Regions from separate parts of the Paenibacillus sp. y28 genome, predicted to be linked through region 2. Evidence: predicted binding sites of a transcription regulator. Region 2 holds the regulator's gene; the other holds the start of a gene.
The links. Region 2 encodes NrdR, which represses ribonucleotide reductase genes. Its sites were predicted from a motif close to AACACNATATATNGTGTT; they were not measured.

Region 1: WBG83_RS09325 (adenosylcobalamin-dependent ribonucleoside-diphosphate reductase) is a predicted target of NrdR. The motif match lies at 5,151-5,168, and genes of this name have one in related genera.

What each region holds. Positions count from the first base shown of each region.
Region 1 is NZ_JBBBNV010000008.1:162,369-169,758, forward strand. Features, by position in the region: gene WBG83_RS09285 (NUDIX hydrolase) at 1-483, shown strand, start outside; gene WBG83_RS09290 (inositol monophosphatase family protein) at 610-1,452, shown strand; gene WBG83_RS09295 (hypothetical protein) at 1,591-1,743, opposite strand; gene WBG83_RS09300 (hypothetical protein) at 1,803-1,991, opposite strand; gene queD (6-carboxytetrahydropterin synthase QueD) at 2,078-2,494, shown strand; gene WBG83_RS09310 (PadR family transcriptional regulator) at 2,876-3,196, shown strand; gene WBG83_RS09315 (HAAS signaling domain-containing protein) at 3,193-3,741, shown strand; gene WBG83_RS09320 (DUF4097 family beta strand repeat-containing protein) at 3,744-4,631, shown strand; gene WBG83_RS09325 (adenosylcobalamin-dependent ribonucleoside-diphosphate reductase) at 5,349-7,390, shown strand, end outside.
Region 2 is NZ_JBBBNV010000002.1:135,722-143,111, reverse strand. Features, by position in the region: gene WBG83_RS03800 (hypothetical protein) at 108-686, shown strand; gene pelA (pectate lyase) at 1,205-2,842, shown strand; gene WBG83_RS03790 (mechanosensitive ion channel protein MscL) at 3,490-3,651, shown strand; gene nrdR (transcriptional regulator NrdR) at 3,715-4,182, opposite strand; gene WBG83_RS03780 (alpha/beta-type small acid-soluble spore protein) at 4,341-4,565, shown strand; gene WBG83_RS03775 (lytic transglycosylase domain-containing protein) at 4,674-5,303, opposite strand; gene coaE (dephospho-CoA kinase) at 5,300-5,896, opposite strand; gene WBG83_RS03765 (MntP/YtaF family protein) at 5,906-6,634, opposite strand; gene mutM (DNA-formamidopyrimidine glycosylase) at 6,713-7,390, opposite strand, start outside.

The DNA.
Region 1 (7,390 bases), on a different contig from region 2:
GTCCGATTCCGGCTGCGCCGGGCGTCCCGTGCGGTCGTGTTTAACCCGGACGGACAAGTTGCCCTGCTCTATGTGTCCGGCGACGGCTATCACAAGCTTCCCGGCGGAGGCATTGAGGATGGCGAAGACATGTACGGGGCGCTGCATCGGGAGCTGCTTGAGGAGGCGGGCGTTCAGATTGAAGTATTGAGCGAGCTTGGCGCCATCATTGAGTATCATAATGAGTTTGAGCTGCTGCAAATCTCATACTGCTTCACCTGTAAGGTGATCGGCGCACAAGGGGAGCCTTCTTTTACCGAGGAGGAGCTTACCGACGGATTTCAGTTGAAATGGACGGTACTGGATGAAGCGATCCGCCTGGTGGAGACCGACTGTCCGGCAAGTGATTCGGGCAGGTTTATACAGGCAAGGGATTTGGCCTTTTTGAAGCGGGCGCAGGAACGGGTGCAAGCTGCGGCTTCGTCCCCCCTCCCAATAGAATAGAATCGTTCATCGTTCAGAATGTGCGAGTTTCTACAACAAGATTTGGTTGAAACGTGGAGGACTTTTCAACGTATATTTTGTATACTAAGCTTGAAAGCAGGTCTCGGCAAAAGAAAGGGATGAGCCATGGCTGAGTTAAAAAAACCAACCTATCAAGTAACAGGAAAAAGCTTTACTGCAGTTGCGATCAATACGGCGGCTAAAGCCGGAGAATGGATAAAAAGCAAGCTGGGCGATATTTCAGCTATCGACCAAAAAACCTCTTCGCGGGATTTGGTTACAGAGGTAGACAAGGGCGCAGAGAAGATGATTCGCAATCTGATTCATACTCATTTTCCAACCCATGCGATTCTTGGGGAAGAAGGCGTAGAGCCGGGCCCCGAGGCCTCTATTCAGGCCTTGCAGGATTTGAGCGAATCCGAGTTTCTGTGGATTGTCGATCCGGTAGACGGCACAACCAATTATATTCACGGGTTTCCGTTTTTCTGTGTCTCGCTCGCGCTGGCCCACAAGGGCGAAGTCATCGTCGGAGTTGTCTACGATCCGGTCCGGGACGAATTGTTTGTGGCGGAAAAGGGCAAGGGAGCCTATATGAAAGGCAAGCGGATCTCCGTATCCTCAGAGCAAACCTTGAGTGAAAGCCTGGTGGCTACGGGATTTCCGGGAGGGCCGGGGATGCTGGAACGCAACATTGCGCAAATGCTGTATCTTGTGCCTCGCGTCCGCAATATTCGTACAAGCGGTTCTGCGGCGCTTCATTTGGCGTATGTAGCTGCAGGAAGGCTGAGTGCCTTCTGGGAGATGAATCTGAACAGCTGGGATATTGCAGCCGGAGCCCTGCTGATTCAAGAGGCCGGCGGACGGGTTACGGATATCGACGGCAAGCCGTTCGATTTGTCGGTGCGTCATATCGTTGCTGCGAACAAGCATATTCACGATGAGCTTCATACTGCCCTTGCTCAGGCATAGAAGGGGACATCATGTTATTCAACAGCGCCTGCACGGACAGAGGCAGGCGCTGCAGGGATGGCGTATCATCACGGGTACCGGTGCAAAAGCTGCCTTGAGAACATCTTGGCCGAACCCGGCATTGCGTCCGTGTACGGGTTAGGTGTTCGGGTGATTTTTGCTGATTTCATTCAGGCTTGGCGGCCATTTGGCAGCCCCTGATGCCTTCGTCGGGACAGCCTTCTCTGTAACTTCGCCCTTACCGTGCTGTCCGCGTGTGCTGAAGCGCCCGCCTTTATTGCTATCCGGCATAATTGATCTCACCTCCCCAACACGGTTAGGGTGCGCCGGAAGCGGCGGAATCATGCAGGTCAGCTGAGGGTTTCGTCCGTATCGAGCACAGCGGCATGGAATGCTTCATCCATCTGCCGGAGCTGCTCGATTTTTTGTACTTCCGTTAAGGAATGATCGTCAAGAATGGAGCGGGAAATGATTTTGTAGGTTGTATCGTTAACGCCCGTTTCGTGGAACAGCTCCGTGTAGAACGGAATGTTGGACATGGTGCGGCCCACCTCCTTTGGCTCCAGTATGGACGAAAAAAGGGGAAATTATACTGTCGGCTCCGATCAGGGAAGGAGGAAGGCACATGATTTATCAATATTATCCGCAGGTGCCGCATGGATACAAGTTCGAGCTCAACAAGGATATGAATTTCTCTGCGGCTCATTATATACCGGTGGAAGCGGCAGGCAAATGCCAGCGGGTCCATGGCCATACATATGTCATTAACTTGACGATTTGCGGCAATGACCTGGATGAGGCAGGGTTTCTGGTCGATTTCAAGCAGTTAAAAACGCTGGTGCATGATCGGTATGATCACACGCTGCTCAATGAGCATGCTGAATTTAACGGCGGATCGGACCGGTTCCCGAGTACAGAAGTGGTGGCCAGAACGATTTGGGAAATTGTACAGGAGCATCTGGATACGAAGTCGAATCAGCCGCGGTGCGTACAGGTCATTGTGCGGGAAACACCGACAAGCTATGTGACATACCGCCCGTAACGGGGGAGTGAGAGGTCAGCCGCGCGGATTACACTGGGGCGCGATGAGCTTCTCCATCGTCTGCGACCTGCCGGACGAACTCCGATCGCGCGTGGCGGCCGGTCTTCATCAGGCGAAGCAGAACGCAGGTTTCCGTCAAACGGGGACCTGCGTTTTGCTTCGCCTGACTCTTTTCTGTGAAAGAGCTGCTTTCATACCGGGGATGCGATAGAGCGTCATGACGGTTTTTTTAGAACGTGTCCATTGGTTATTCTTCTCGAAGTACTATATTGCAATGTTGAATACTAAATGGTATAGTATAGAAGAATTTGGGATTATTTTTTTGTTCCGGTATTAATTATTAATTAATACTCAACATTGTGAAATAGGGGGCGAATGACGATGAATGTACAGTTCAAAAAAGGTGTGCTTGATTTGTGCGTGCTTGCCCTGACCGCCAAAGAAGACCGCTATGGCTATGAGCTGGCGGTTGCGATATCCTCCAAGTTCGAGATGGCTGTAGGAAGCGTATATCCGCTGTTGAACCGGCTTACGCAGGAGGGCTATTTCTCGACGTATTTGAAGGAATCCAAGGAAGGCCCCCCGCGAAAGTACTACCACTTGACGGCTGTGGGCAGGAACCATTTATTCGGGCTGATTGTAGAATGGCGGGAGTTTACCAAAGCGGTCAATGAGCTGATTGAGGAGGGAGTTCAGGTATGAATCGTCAACAGTATTTAGGAGAGCTGGAGCGGCTGCTCTCAGCCGCGCCGGAACACGTGCGCCAGCAGTGGATGTACGATTACGAGGAGCATTTCCGGTTGGCGGAGGAGGAGGGCAAAAGCGAGTATGAAGTGGTGCTGGAACTCGGCGATCCGCGTATGATTGCCAATGAGCTGTTATCCAGCCGTCAGGCCGTGAGCTTAGGGACAGGAGAACCCGGCGGCTCCGCGCCGCGCATGGTGCTGGCAGCAGTCAGCCTGATTCTTTTTAATCTGGTGTTTATTGTCGGTCCATATATAGCGCTATGTAGTGTCATTGCGGCGCTTTGGGCTGTCGTGTTGGCTTTACTCGTCAGTGCGGTTGCCGCTGCGGCTGCCGGATTCGCCGGAATCGATTTGGAAATTATACAGGGCATTTCCGCTGCGCTGGTCTGTCTTGGTCTCGGTATGCTGGCCGGTGCGGGTGTACAGTGGTTGTCGCGAATGTTTGTCAAGCTGACGGTTCAGTATGTGCGCCTGAATTTCAGGCTCGTTAGGGGGAAATAATCATGACCATGAAGAACTGGATTCGAACGGCCCTTGTGCTGCTCATACTCGGCATTGCCGGCGGGCTGTTTTCCTTCCGTCTGGACGATTGGCGAGCCTCCAGCGTGTCCAAGGAAGAAATGGTTCAAGCTTCGGATGTGCGCCAAATCCGGATTTTGATGACTGGCGAGAATATCCGGGTCGTCAAAGGGCAGGGAGATCATATGAAGCTGCGGATGGAAGGCAGGGCGAGCAAACACTTTCTCGACGATGCTTTGCTGCAAACCAGGCGCGAGGGGGATACCCTTGTAGTAGCTGGAACGGAGAAGAAATTCGGTATCGGCTTCAGATTTATCAGCTTGACGCTTACGGTAGAGCTTCCGGCGAAGCAATGGGATGCCTTGACCGTCAATACGGACAGCGGGGATATCGAGCTGACGGATATTGAAGCAGGTGCATTAACTGTACAAAGTGACTCCGGGGACGCGCTAATTGCCGGTGTCAAGGCCGGGCAGCTTCAAGTGAAAACCGATAGCGGCGATATTCGGCTGGACGGTGTCGATGGCAATACTGTCATGGAGACGGATTCCGGGGATGTCGAAGTAACGGCCAAGGATTTGCTGTATGATACGACGGTGAAGACGGACAGTGGGGATGTGAAGGTAAGTCTGGCGGATAAGCCGTCGTCTCTTCAATTGCAATTCCGGACGGATTCCGGCGACCGTGAGGTGGAGTGGCTGGAGAAAAGGGAGCGGCCAACCGAGCCAACCGATGGCTCCGGCTCGCGTTCTTCGTTGGAGTCTTCATTGCCACCATTGCCACCATTAGGGGAAGTTATTCTGTTTGGCAGCGGGCACCATAAGCTGTGGGTAGAGACGGATTCCGGCGATTTCGAGCTTGGTCATAAATAAAAGCATGGGGATAAAAGCAAGTATTCTAACTGGCAGAGCAGCAGGCTTGCGGATACAAGCAAGACTGAACAAAGCGGCTTGACCGGAATGTTGTGGATAATCAGGGTCAGCCGGAATAACCGGCTGGCTTTTTTTGCGAAATTCTGCGAAAATCCAGCTGTTCGTACCGGCGATGTGGCGCTGAAGCCAGGACTGCTGTTCAGCGGCACGGCTTGAACAAATCGGGAGCTAAGGATGATGCATAACCGATCTAGCCCACAGGCTGTGGGTAATATGTGAATAAATCACCGTCTTTTGTGGATAAGCCTGTTAATAAAATAATAAACAAAACATAGCGCAAATCCTTTCGATTCGTTGTTACAGTTTACGTAATTTTGTACTCGGATACGGGCTGAAATGTTAAGAAAGAGAGCTTGCGGGAGAAAAAGCTTCTTCTTCGCAGGGAATAGGCGATTATGTCTCGAAAATAAGAATGAATTCGGGGAAAAATCGATATGTTGTGTAGTATAATGAGACCCAGACACTACATGTTGTGCTATTTACATATGTAGGCGGTAGATTCAGTCAGGCTTCCGGCTTGTTTTCTGCTGGCTTGCATGGCCCGGATTTGCCGCCAAATATGCGCAGCAGCACACGCAGCCTGTGCTTTCGGGAGAGTCGGGACGACGTACAATTCGGGAGCAGCCCTCACCAACTTTTTAGGAGGTTATTTTCCATATGAGTACCTTAAGCAAGCAGCGTTTGGAAGGATTGAGCGAGAAAATTTTTCTGGACCGGTATGCTTGGAAAAATCCAGATCCAAGCCACGCCAAGGTTGGCGATGTGGTGCTTGTTCTAACGAAGGATGACCCGAAATTTCCTACAAAAGAGGTCGGCGAGATTATGGCCCGGAACGGCCGCACGGTAACGGTAAAAACCCGCAGCGGCGGACAGGTAGAGTGCGATGTGGAGAAGCTGACGCTGAATATTGAGAAAACGCCGGAGGAAATGTGGGACCGTCTGGCCAAGGCGATGGCCTCGGTGGAGGCGACACCGGAATTACAGCAGGAATGGGAAACGAAGTTCCGCGGCATACTGGACGGCTGGAAGCTCGTTCCGGGGGGCCGTATTGCGGCTGGAGCGGGCGCCAGTGAAGAGCTGACGCTGTTTAACTGTTATGTGATCCCTTCGCCGAAGGATAGCCGGGGCGGCATTATGGAGACTTTGACCGAAATGACCGAGATTATGGCCCGGGGGGGCGGTGTAGGGATTAACCTTAGCTCGCTTCGACCGCGCCGTGCGGTCGTTAAGGGCGTAAACGGCTCGTCCAGCGGAGCCGTTTCCTGGGGCGGTTTGTTCAGCTATACGACCGGACTCATCGAGCAGGGAGGCAGCCGCCGCGGCGCGCTGATGCTGATGATAAACGACTGGCATCCGGATGTGCTGGATTTCATTACCGTCAAGCAAACGATGGGACAAGTGACCAATGCGAACCTGTCCGTATGCGTCAGCAATGCCTTTATGAAAGCTGTCAAGGAGGACTTGGACTGGGATTTGGTCTTCCCGGATACGACCAGTCCGGATTACACCGATTTGTGGGACGGGGATTTGGACAAATGGAAGGCCGCCGGCAGGCCCGTTGTTACCGTCAGAACCGTGAAAGCGCGGGAAATTTGGCATACGATTATTGAGTCGGCCTGGAAATCGGCGGAGCCGGGCGTTGTCTTCATGGAATACTACAACCAGATGTCCAACAGCTGGTATTTTAACCCGATTATTTGTACGAATCCTTGCGGTGAGCAAGGCTTGCCGGGCTGGGGCGTCTGTAACCTGTCTGCAATGAACCTGTCTCAGTTCTATGATCAAGAGAAGCATGATGTGGCGTGGGAAGAGCTGGCTACTACGACGCGGTACTCGGTCCGGTTCCTCGATAACGTCATTAGCAAGACACCGTATCATTTCGAAGAAAATGAGAAAAACCAAAAAAACGAGCGCCGGGTCGGTCTCGGCACGATGGGTTTGGCTGAGCTGATGATCAAGCTGAACATTCGCTACGGCAGTCCGGAATCGCTTGAATTTCTGGATAAGCTGTACGGATTTATCGCCAAGGAGGCGTATTTGGCCTCGGCGGATATTGCGGCGGAGAAAGGCTCGTTCCCGGCCTTCGATACCGATAAATATTTGCAAAGCGGCTTCATGAAGGTAATGACCGGCGTGTATCCGGAGGTGGAACAGGCGGTTCGCAGCAAGGGTATCCGGAACGTAACGATCATTACCCAGGCGCCGACCGGCAGCACAGGGACGATGGTAGGCACGTCCACAGGCATTGAGCCGTATTTCGCCTTCAAATATTACCGTCAAAGCCGTCTCGGCTTCGATGAGCAATTCGTGCCAATCGCCCAGGAATGGATGGATGCGCATCCGGGCGAGAGCCTGCCCGATTATTTCGTAACGGCCATGGACTTGTCTGCGGAGGATCATATCCGGGCGCAGGCCGCTATCCAGCGCTGGGTGGACAGCTCGATTTCCAAAACGGCCAACTGTCCGTCCGATTTTACCGTGGAAGAAACAAAACGCTTGTATGAGCTTGCCTTCGATTTGGGCTGCAAGGGAGTTACCATTTACCGTGACGGCAGCCGTGATGTGCAGGTGCTGCAAACGGAGAAGAAGCAAGAGAAGGACGGGAAGAATGAAGACAAGCCTGTTGCTTCGGCGCCTGCTCCTGCAGCAGCTCCTTCGCAAGCCGCCGCTTCGTCCGAACTAGCAGTCAGCCTGAACAG
Region 2 (7,390 bases):
AACCGTTTGTCCATCACAGGTTTACAGCGCTTTCCCGGCGCATGGTAACATGAATTGTCCTGATGCAGCACGAGAACAGCCGGATTTCTTACTTTGGAGGTTATTCCATGAAAACGATGATAAAACGCTTCGCCCTCATTAGCACGGTCGTTGGCTTATGCCTGACTGTTCCTGTATCCGCAACCGCGCCCGAAGGACTGGAGACGGAGGCGAACGCCCCTTCAAGCTCCTCCATGCCGTTTCAGATTCCTTATAATAACTTCTGCTCCAACTCCGAGAGCGGGGACTTTGATTTTGAAATTGTGAACACGTCCGATCAGCCGGTGACGTTCACATTATATTTTTACAATGTGAACGGTGCGAGCATTACAGCGCCGGGATTGCCTGGATCGGCAGATAGCGCGCAGACCAATATTGTGCCGGGCACGAAAAAAACGCTCGCTGCTCATGCAGCCGCCCTCTACTATGCGGATTCCACCAGCTCTACCGGCTACTGCACAACGGGAAGACCGTTCTCGGGGGAAATTGTGGTGAATTCCGGTGAAGCCGTGTTCATGGCGCGAGGCTCGCTGTATTCCGCTCGAAGAAATACCAACTTCTCCGCGAATATTTTGCAGGAAATTACCGTGAACAACGGGCAGCCCTTCAAGCTTATCGCCACGGAGCCGACTTTGGCCTCCAAATAAAAGCAACCCGCAGCAGCCCTGCCGGTCCTTGCTCAAGGAATCGGTCAGGGCTGTTTTTTCACTCTCGTTCTCGTCATCTCAGCTTTATTACGGAACTCTTTATCGCCGTCCCGCACTGCAAATGCCTTGGGAAATTTTCCATTCAGCTTCCATAGCTGCTTCGCCTCCCTATTTGGCAACACATAGGTTGTATCTCCCCGCAAAATATGAGAAAATCGTTTTATCCCCATATTTTCCATTTATATCAATTTATTTATTGTAAACGCTTACTTACGGGGTGATGCTTTATTTCCATTGAGAGGAGGCGATCATTGCTGCCGCTCCTTTTCGTTCCGTTCTACAGGTCGCTTCCCCGCCGCTGTTAAACAATGGCATCCAGCGACAATCACGCTCCTGCACCCAGAAGAACCGGGATTCAGAAGGACCCGGAAAGCAGCGGCGCTAGCCGGCAGTCTGGCTTTCATTCAGCCTGTCAGTCAGCAGAACCATCCGTAGGGGATGCAAACCAAGGAGGGATTATGATGTATACGTGTTGGCTCCGTACAAGGCTGCTCGTCTTTTGTGCCGCCGCGGTAATTCTGCTTTACGCCTGCTTCCCGCAATCCGCGTCGGCCGCCTCTGTCTTCTCCGATGATTTCAATGACGGCAATGCAAACGGCTGGACTGTCACTCACGGCACTTGGGACGTAGTGACTGACGGCACCCCGGTTTACCGCCAGACAAGCTCCGTCGAGGGACGAACGTACGCGGGCACCTCGTCATGGAAGGATTATACCGTCCAGTCGCGGATCAAAATGGACACCTTCAATGCCGGCAACCGCGTGCTGCTGGCGGCCCGGTACCAGGACGGCAACAATTACTATGCCGCCTCCTTATACAACAATAACGGCGGAACGCTTGAGCTTCGCAAAAAAGTGGGCGGCACCTCCACGACACTGGTCAGCAAGTCGTATGCTTTAACAACCGGAACGTGGTATACGGTTAAGCTTGAGGTGGAGGGCACCGCCCTGAACATGTACGTCAACGGTGTGCTTCAGCTATCTGCAACCGACAGCAGCATCGCCACCGGCGCTATCGGGCTGCTCACACACTCGGGTGCCGTAGCCAAATTTGACGATGTCGCGGTGAATGACTTCTCCGCCATCAATACCGATTCCCTGTTTAGCGGCTACCGCGATTTCAGCGATTTCGTCACCGGCAGCCTGACGACGGATACCGCCTACGCGTCCAATATCGTCAGCTGGCAAATGCCGCACGGCGGCTTCTTCAAAAGCATGGAAACGAAGTACAGCAGCGCCTGGAACGGGACGGATGCCCGCTCGGATTGGAAAAGCTCCTCCGGGGTCGAGCTTGGCACGTTCGACAACGAGGCCACTGTGAAGGAAATCCGTTTCCTGGCGGATATGTACAAAAAAACAGGCAATGCCGCCTTCAAAACAAGCGTGCGCAAGGCAGTTGATTTCATCCTCAATTCGCAGTACAGCTCCGGCGGCTGGCCGCAGGTATATCCGCAGCGCGGGAATTATTCCGACTATGTGACCTTTAACGATGACGCCATGGTGCGGGTGATGGTCCTCATTGATGATATGATTAACCAGCGGTATGCCTTCGACGGCGACATTCTGACCAGTACTTACCGGACCAATCTGACCACAGCCCTGAACAAAGGCGTTCAATACATGTTGAATGCCCAAATCGTGATGAGCGGGAAACGGACGGTCTGGTGCGCCCAGCACGATCCCGTCACCTTTGCCGCCCTGGGCGCTCGCGCCTACGAGCTGCCGTCCAAGTCCGGCAGTGAATCAGTAGGCATTACCGCCTTCCTGATGTCCAGGCCCCAAACGCCGGAAATCCGGGCAGCCGCCAAAAGCGCGCTCACCTGGTTCGACACCGTCCGGGTGGACGGAACGCGGTATGTGAGAAGCGGACCGGACTTTTTCGTATCCGATCCGGCCAGCGTGATGTGGTACCGATTCTACAATTTGGACAACAACAACCACTTCTTCTCCGATCGGGACGGCTTGAAGTACTACAACATTATGGATATCAGCGAGGAGCGGAGGCTTGGCTATTCCTGGGCAGGCGCCTATGCCAAAAACTTGCTCACTCTGGCCTCGGGCAGCGGTTACTATTCCTTAACCAAGCCTCTTCCTTAAAAACAACGCCTCGCGCGGAAAGCTCCGCATAAATAAGCCCAGTCCGGCTGGTACATACAGCTGCCCGCAGGACTGGGCCCAGCTTCTTCATCGGCGGCATGTGGTTGACGACCGTCATGCGACGCCACACTGCGCGCCGGGAGCTTCGCGCGGTAGCGGCAGGCGGGGCATGAAGCTCTTGCTCTTGCTCTTGCTCTTGTTCTTGCCCTTGCCCTTGTTCTTGTTCTTGTTCTTGTTCTTGTTCTTGCCCTTGCTCTTGCTCTTGCTCTTGCTCTTGCTCTTGCTCTTGTTCTTGCTCTTGCTCGTTCTTGCTCTTGCTCTTGCTCTTGCTCTTGCTCTTGCTCTTGCTCTTGTTCTTGTTCTTGTTCTTGCTCTTGTTCTTGCCTGCTTATTGCGCTGCCGTTTCCTGCAAGATCGCATCCGGTGTTATTCTGTTATCATTTGCTGTTTATTTTAATAAAACTCATGATATGCGCATACACTGGAAAAACAAATGACCGATACAATACAAATGAGCGGTTATACAGGCAGGCTATCCCTTGGATATAGCAAAAAAGCAGCCCGGTCCTAGGACTACTCTGAACATTTCCCTGCCGCCGCCGCACAAACTCAGCACGGAATTTCCGTCGCGAAAGGAACTGATGATAATGGTTGTTTTTGATGTTATTGTAAACGGAAAAGTCATCGAAACGATAACGCCGCTGAACCGCAGGCTGAAGGACATTTACCGATACGTGGCGGACCAGATGGACAGAATCCGCAAGGCCTACGGCGCCAACGTGGTTGTCAAGAGGAGAATGCTGTACTAACCTGCAGCGTATCCTCTTTTTTGCTGAATCGGCCGCTATCCCCCATCTGCTCTTGCCCGTTTCTTAATTCTCGTGCTGATGCTTGCCGAGAATTTCCGTCAGCTCCTTCATAAACATGTTAATATCCTTGAACTGGCGGTATACCGAGGCAAACCGGATATACGCCACCTCATCCACCGGATACAGCTGCTCCATCACCAATTCCCCAATTTGCCGGCTGTCTACCTCCGCATAGGCATGACTGCGGATTTGGCGTTCAACCTCCGATACAATTTCATCCAGCTTCTCAACGGATACCGGTCTCTTCTCGCAGGCGCGAATTAACCCGCGAAGCATTTTATCCCGGCTGAACTCTTCCCGGCTGCCGTCCTTTTTGATGACGATGAGCGGCGCTTCTTCCACCATCTCGAATGTAGTGAAGCGGCGCTGGCATTTCTCGCATTCCCGCCTGCGGCGAATCGATTTGTTGTCATTGGCCGGACGGGAATCCAACACCTTCGTTCCGCTATGCTCGCAGTATGGACATTTCATGATAAGGCCCCCTTCTTGAGTTCGTCTATGTATGCAGCTTCGTTTCACGCCCCGGCCCGGGGCGAAATCAAGGCTAAAAAAATTGCCAGTGCTTTCCTGATTGGTTCCCGCCAAAAGCGCACATAATACAATCACCAACGACAAGGAGGTGAACAAACATGGGTACAGGACAATCCAGTAACTCCAATACGCTAGTTGTTCCTCAAGCAAATGCAGCGTTGGATCAAATGAAATACGAAGTAGCTCAGGAGCTTGGTATTGCCATTCCACAAGATGGTTACTATGGCAACATGGCTACTCGTGACACAGGTGCGATTGGTGGTCACATCACTCGTAAACTGGTGCAAATCGCCGAGCAGCAGCTCGCCGGTCAATTCCGATAAGCCTTGATGCAAGAGGAAGTATTGGACCCGCTCCAATCAGGAGCAGATCCAATGCTTCCTTTCTTTTTCTGCAGCTACCTCATTCATCGGTAAAACAGCGCGCATTGATTACAAGATTTTGGCATACTGGCGGATGAAGCCGAAGACAGACGAGACATTGAGCATCGTCGTTTGCAGCCCTTCCGGGTAAAGCTTTTTATACTTCTTATAAAAGTATGTAACCTTCTGTACATAGTGCCGTGTTTCCCCGAACGGGATGTCGTTTACCGTCTCCGGCTGCCCGTTCCAGCGGCCATCCTGCATCCATCGCTTGACGTTCCCCGGACCCGCATTGTAGGCAGCCACTACAGCCGTGACATTGCCCCCGAACTGATCATGCAGCCAGCGCAGGTACCAGGAGCCAAGCTCCACATTAACCTCCGCCTGATCCAGCGAGCTCAGCATGTCTTTGGGGAAATTCCCGGTTTCCACAATCCATTCCGCCGTATCCGGCATCAGCTGCATCGCGCCGAACGCGCCTTTATGAGACTCCACACCAGGGTCGAAATTGCTTTCCGTACGAATAATCGCCGCAATCAGATAGGGGTCCTGCTTGTACTTGTCCGCCAGACGCTTAATATCCTCCGGATACTGTACCGGGTACATCCGTTTGCCTAGCCAGTCCGACTGTAAGAACAGTACACCGATGAATCCTACTACCAGCAGCACATACACCCCCGGCTTTGTCATGACCGTCATGGCAGCCCCTTTCCAGACCAGAAAGCCAGCACCTGCCGCTCGGTTTCAGCCAGTGTTCCGCTGTTGTCGATGAGAATATCGGCCCGCTGCCGTTTCTCCTCAATCGGCATTTGCGACTGAATGCGGCGGCGTGCTTCCGCTTCATCGATCTGATCCCGCTGAATAAGACGCTGTATTTGAACCGCTTCCGGCACGTAGACAACCATGATCTGCTCATAATTGTCCTGCAGGCCGGACTCATACAAAAGCGGTATATCCACCACCACAAGCCTGTCCGGATGAGCCGCTTCCGCCTCCTCCAATAAAAGCCGCATCCGTTCACGGATTCGCGGATGAAGAATCGCTTCCAGCGCCTTCCGCTTCTCCGCCTCCTGGAACACGATCGCGCCGAGTGCTTTGCGATTCAGACTGCCGTCCGGCTGAAGTACGGCTTGTCCAAACTTGGCGGCAATGTCCGCCAAGCCCGGAGTGCCCGGTTCCACGACTTCACGGGCAATCCGGTCAGCATCGATGAGAATCGCGCCCTTGCCGACCAGCAAGGAAGCCACTGTGCTTTTTCCGCAGGCAATACCGCCCGTCAGCCCGATGTTCATGGTCACACCTCACATTAACTTAAATAATCCAATGATGATTAACAAAAAGCCAGGTACAAGAGACAGCCTTCTCATCCAGCTGGAGCCTGCAAAGAGCAGTCCAAGCCGCAGGCCCGCCGTCAGGAAGGCGCCGCTGGCGAGGGCGATTACGATCGACGTCCACAGGGCCGGCAGACCGATAAAAGCCGCCCCAATCCCCGCCCCGAATGCGTCCAGGCTTAAAGCCACGCCAAGCCACAGCGCCTCGTCGGCCGAGATGCTACCGGAGCGGTCTAGGTCCGCCGCCGCCGGTGTCCGCAAGATTTGGATTACAATGCCGAGCCGCTTGAGTTCAATAGACAGAATCTTCGGTGTACGCTGGCCTGTTCCTGCATCTTCAAGACGGAACTCCTCCGGGCTCTGATGCAGCCCGGCCTCCGGCGGCCCATCCGCCAAGGCCGCAGCTTCCGTTGAAGCAGCATCCCCTTCCTTCTGCCTCGCCATCTGGAGTAGCGCCCACATTCCGATTGCAATCAGAATCAGCGCCCCGAGCCAGCCGGCCGTACGGGGGGACAAGAACTGGCTCAGCGCCCCGCCAAGCTGCATCGATACATAAATAATCAAGCCGGAGCAGCAGGAGATAATCGCTACAGAGCGCAGCGGAATCCGAATCTGACGCATACCGTACGCCACGCCCACCCCGAGACCGTCCAGGCTCACCGCAAGGGCAAGCAGCAGCAGAGAAAACACCGGCAGCATCCGCATCACCTTCCTTTGCCATATGCATCACTATCCCATCATATGGAGCAAAGCAGGAACGCGTGTCATGAAAAAAGCTTACTTGGCGGATGCGCTTTTTTTCCTCGTCACCCGTAGCGGCTGGCAGGCCGGGCAAATATGAGTTCCCCGTCCGCCTACAATGCTTTTTTCCACAGGCTGTCCGCAGGCTGCGCAAGCTTCGCCCTTGCGTCCGTAAACCTTCAGCCGCATCTGGAACATTCCCATCTCGCCCTGGCCGTTGACATACGATTTAATGGACGACCCGCCAAGCTCCACCGCTTCCCGCAGTGTAGTGCAGATCGATTCGTGCAGCCGGGCCAGCTCTTCCCCGCTCAGCGAAGCGGCGGTCCGTTCCGGGTGAATCCCCGCGCTGAACAAGGACTCATCTACATAAATATTGCCGAGCCCGACCACATATTCCTGATTCAAAAGCAGCGGCTTAATTTTGCCCGATTTGCCCCGCAGCACGCGCTTGAACGCATCCAGCGTGAAGGCTTCATCCAGCGGCTCCAGTCCCAGCTTCTTCAGAGGCGGCTGGAGAAATTCCTCGCCGGGCGTGAACAAATGCATGGTCCCAAACTGCCTTACATCCTTATAACGAAGCTCGGTGCCGTCCGTGAATTGAAATACGACATGGGTATGCTTCTCCACCGCTTCATCCTGCCGGTAAAGCCCGTAGCGGCCTTCCATCCGCAAATGAGACACCATGACGATATTATCCATCACAAAACGGAT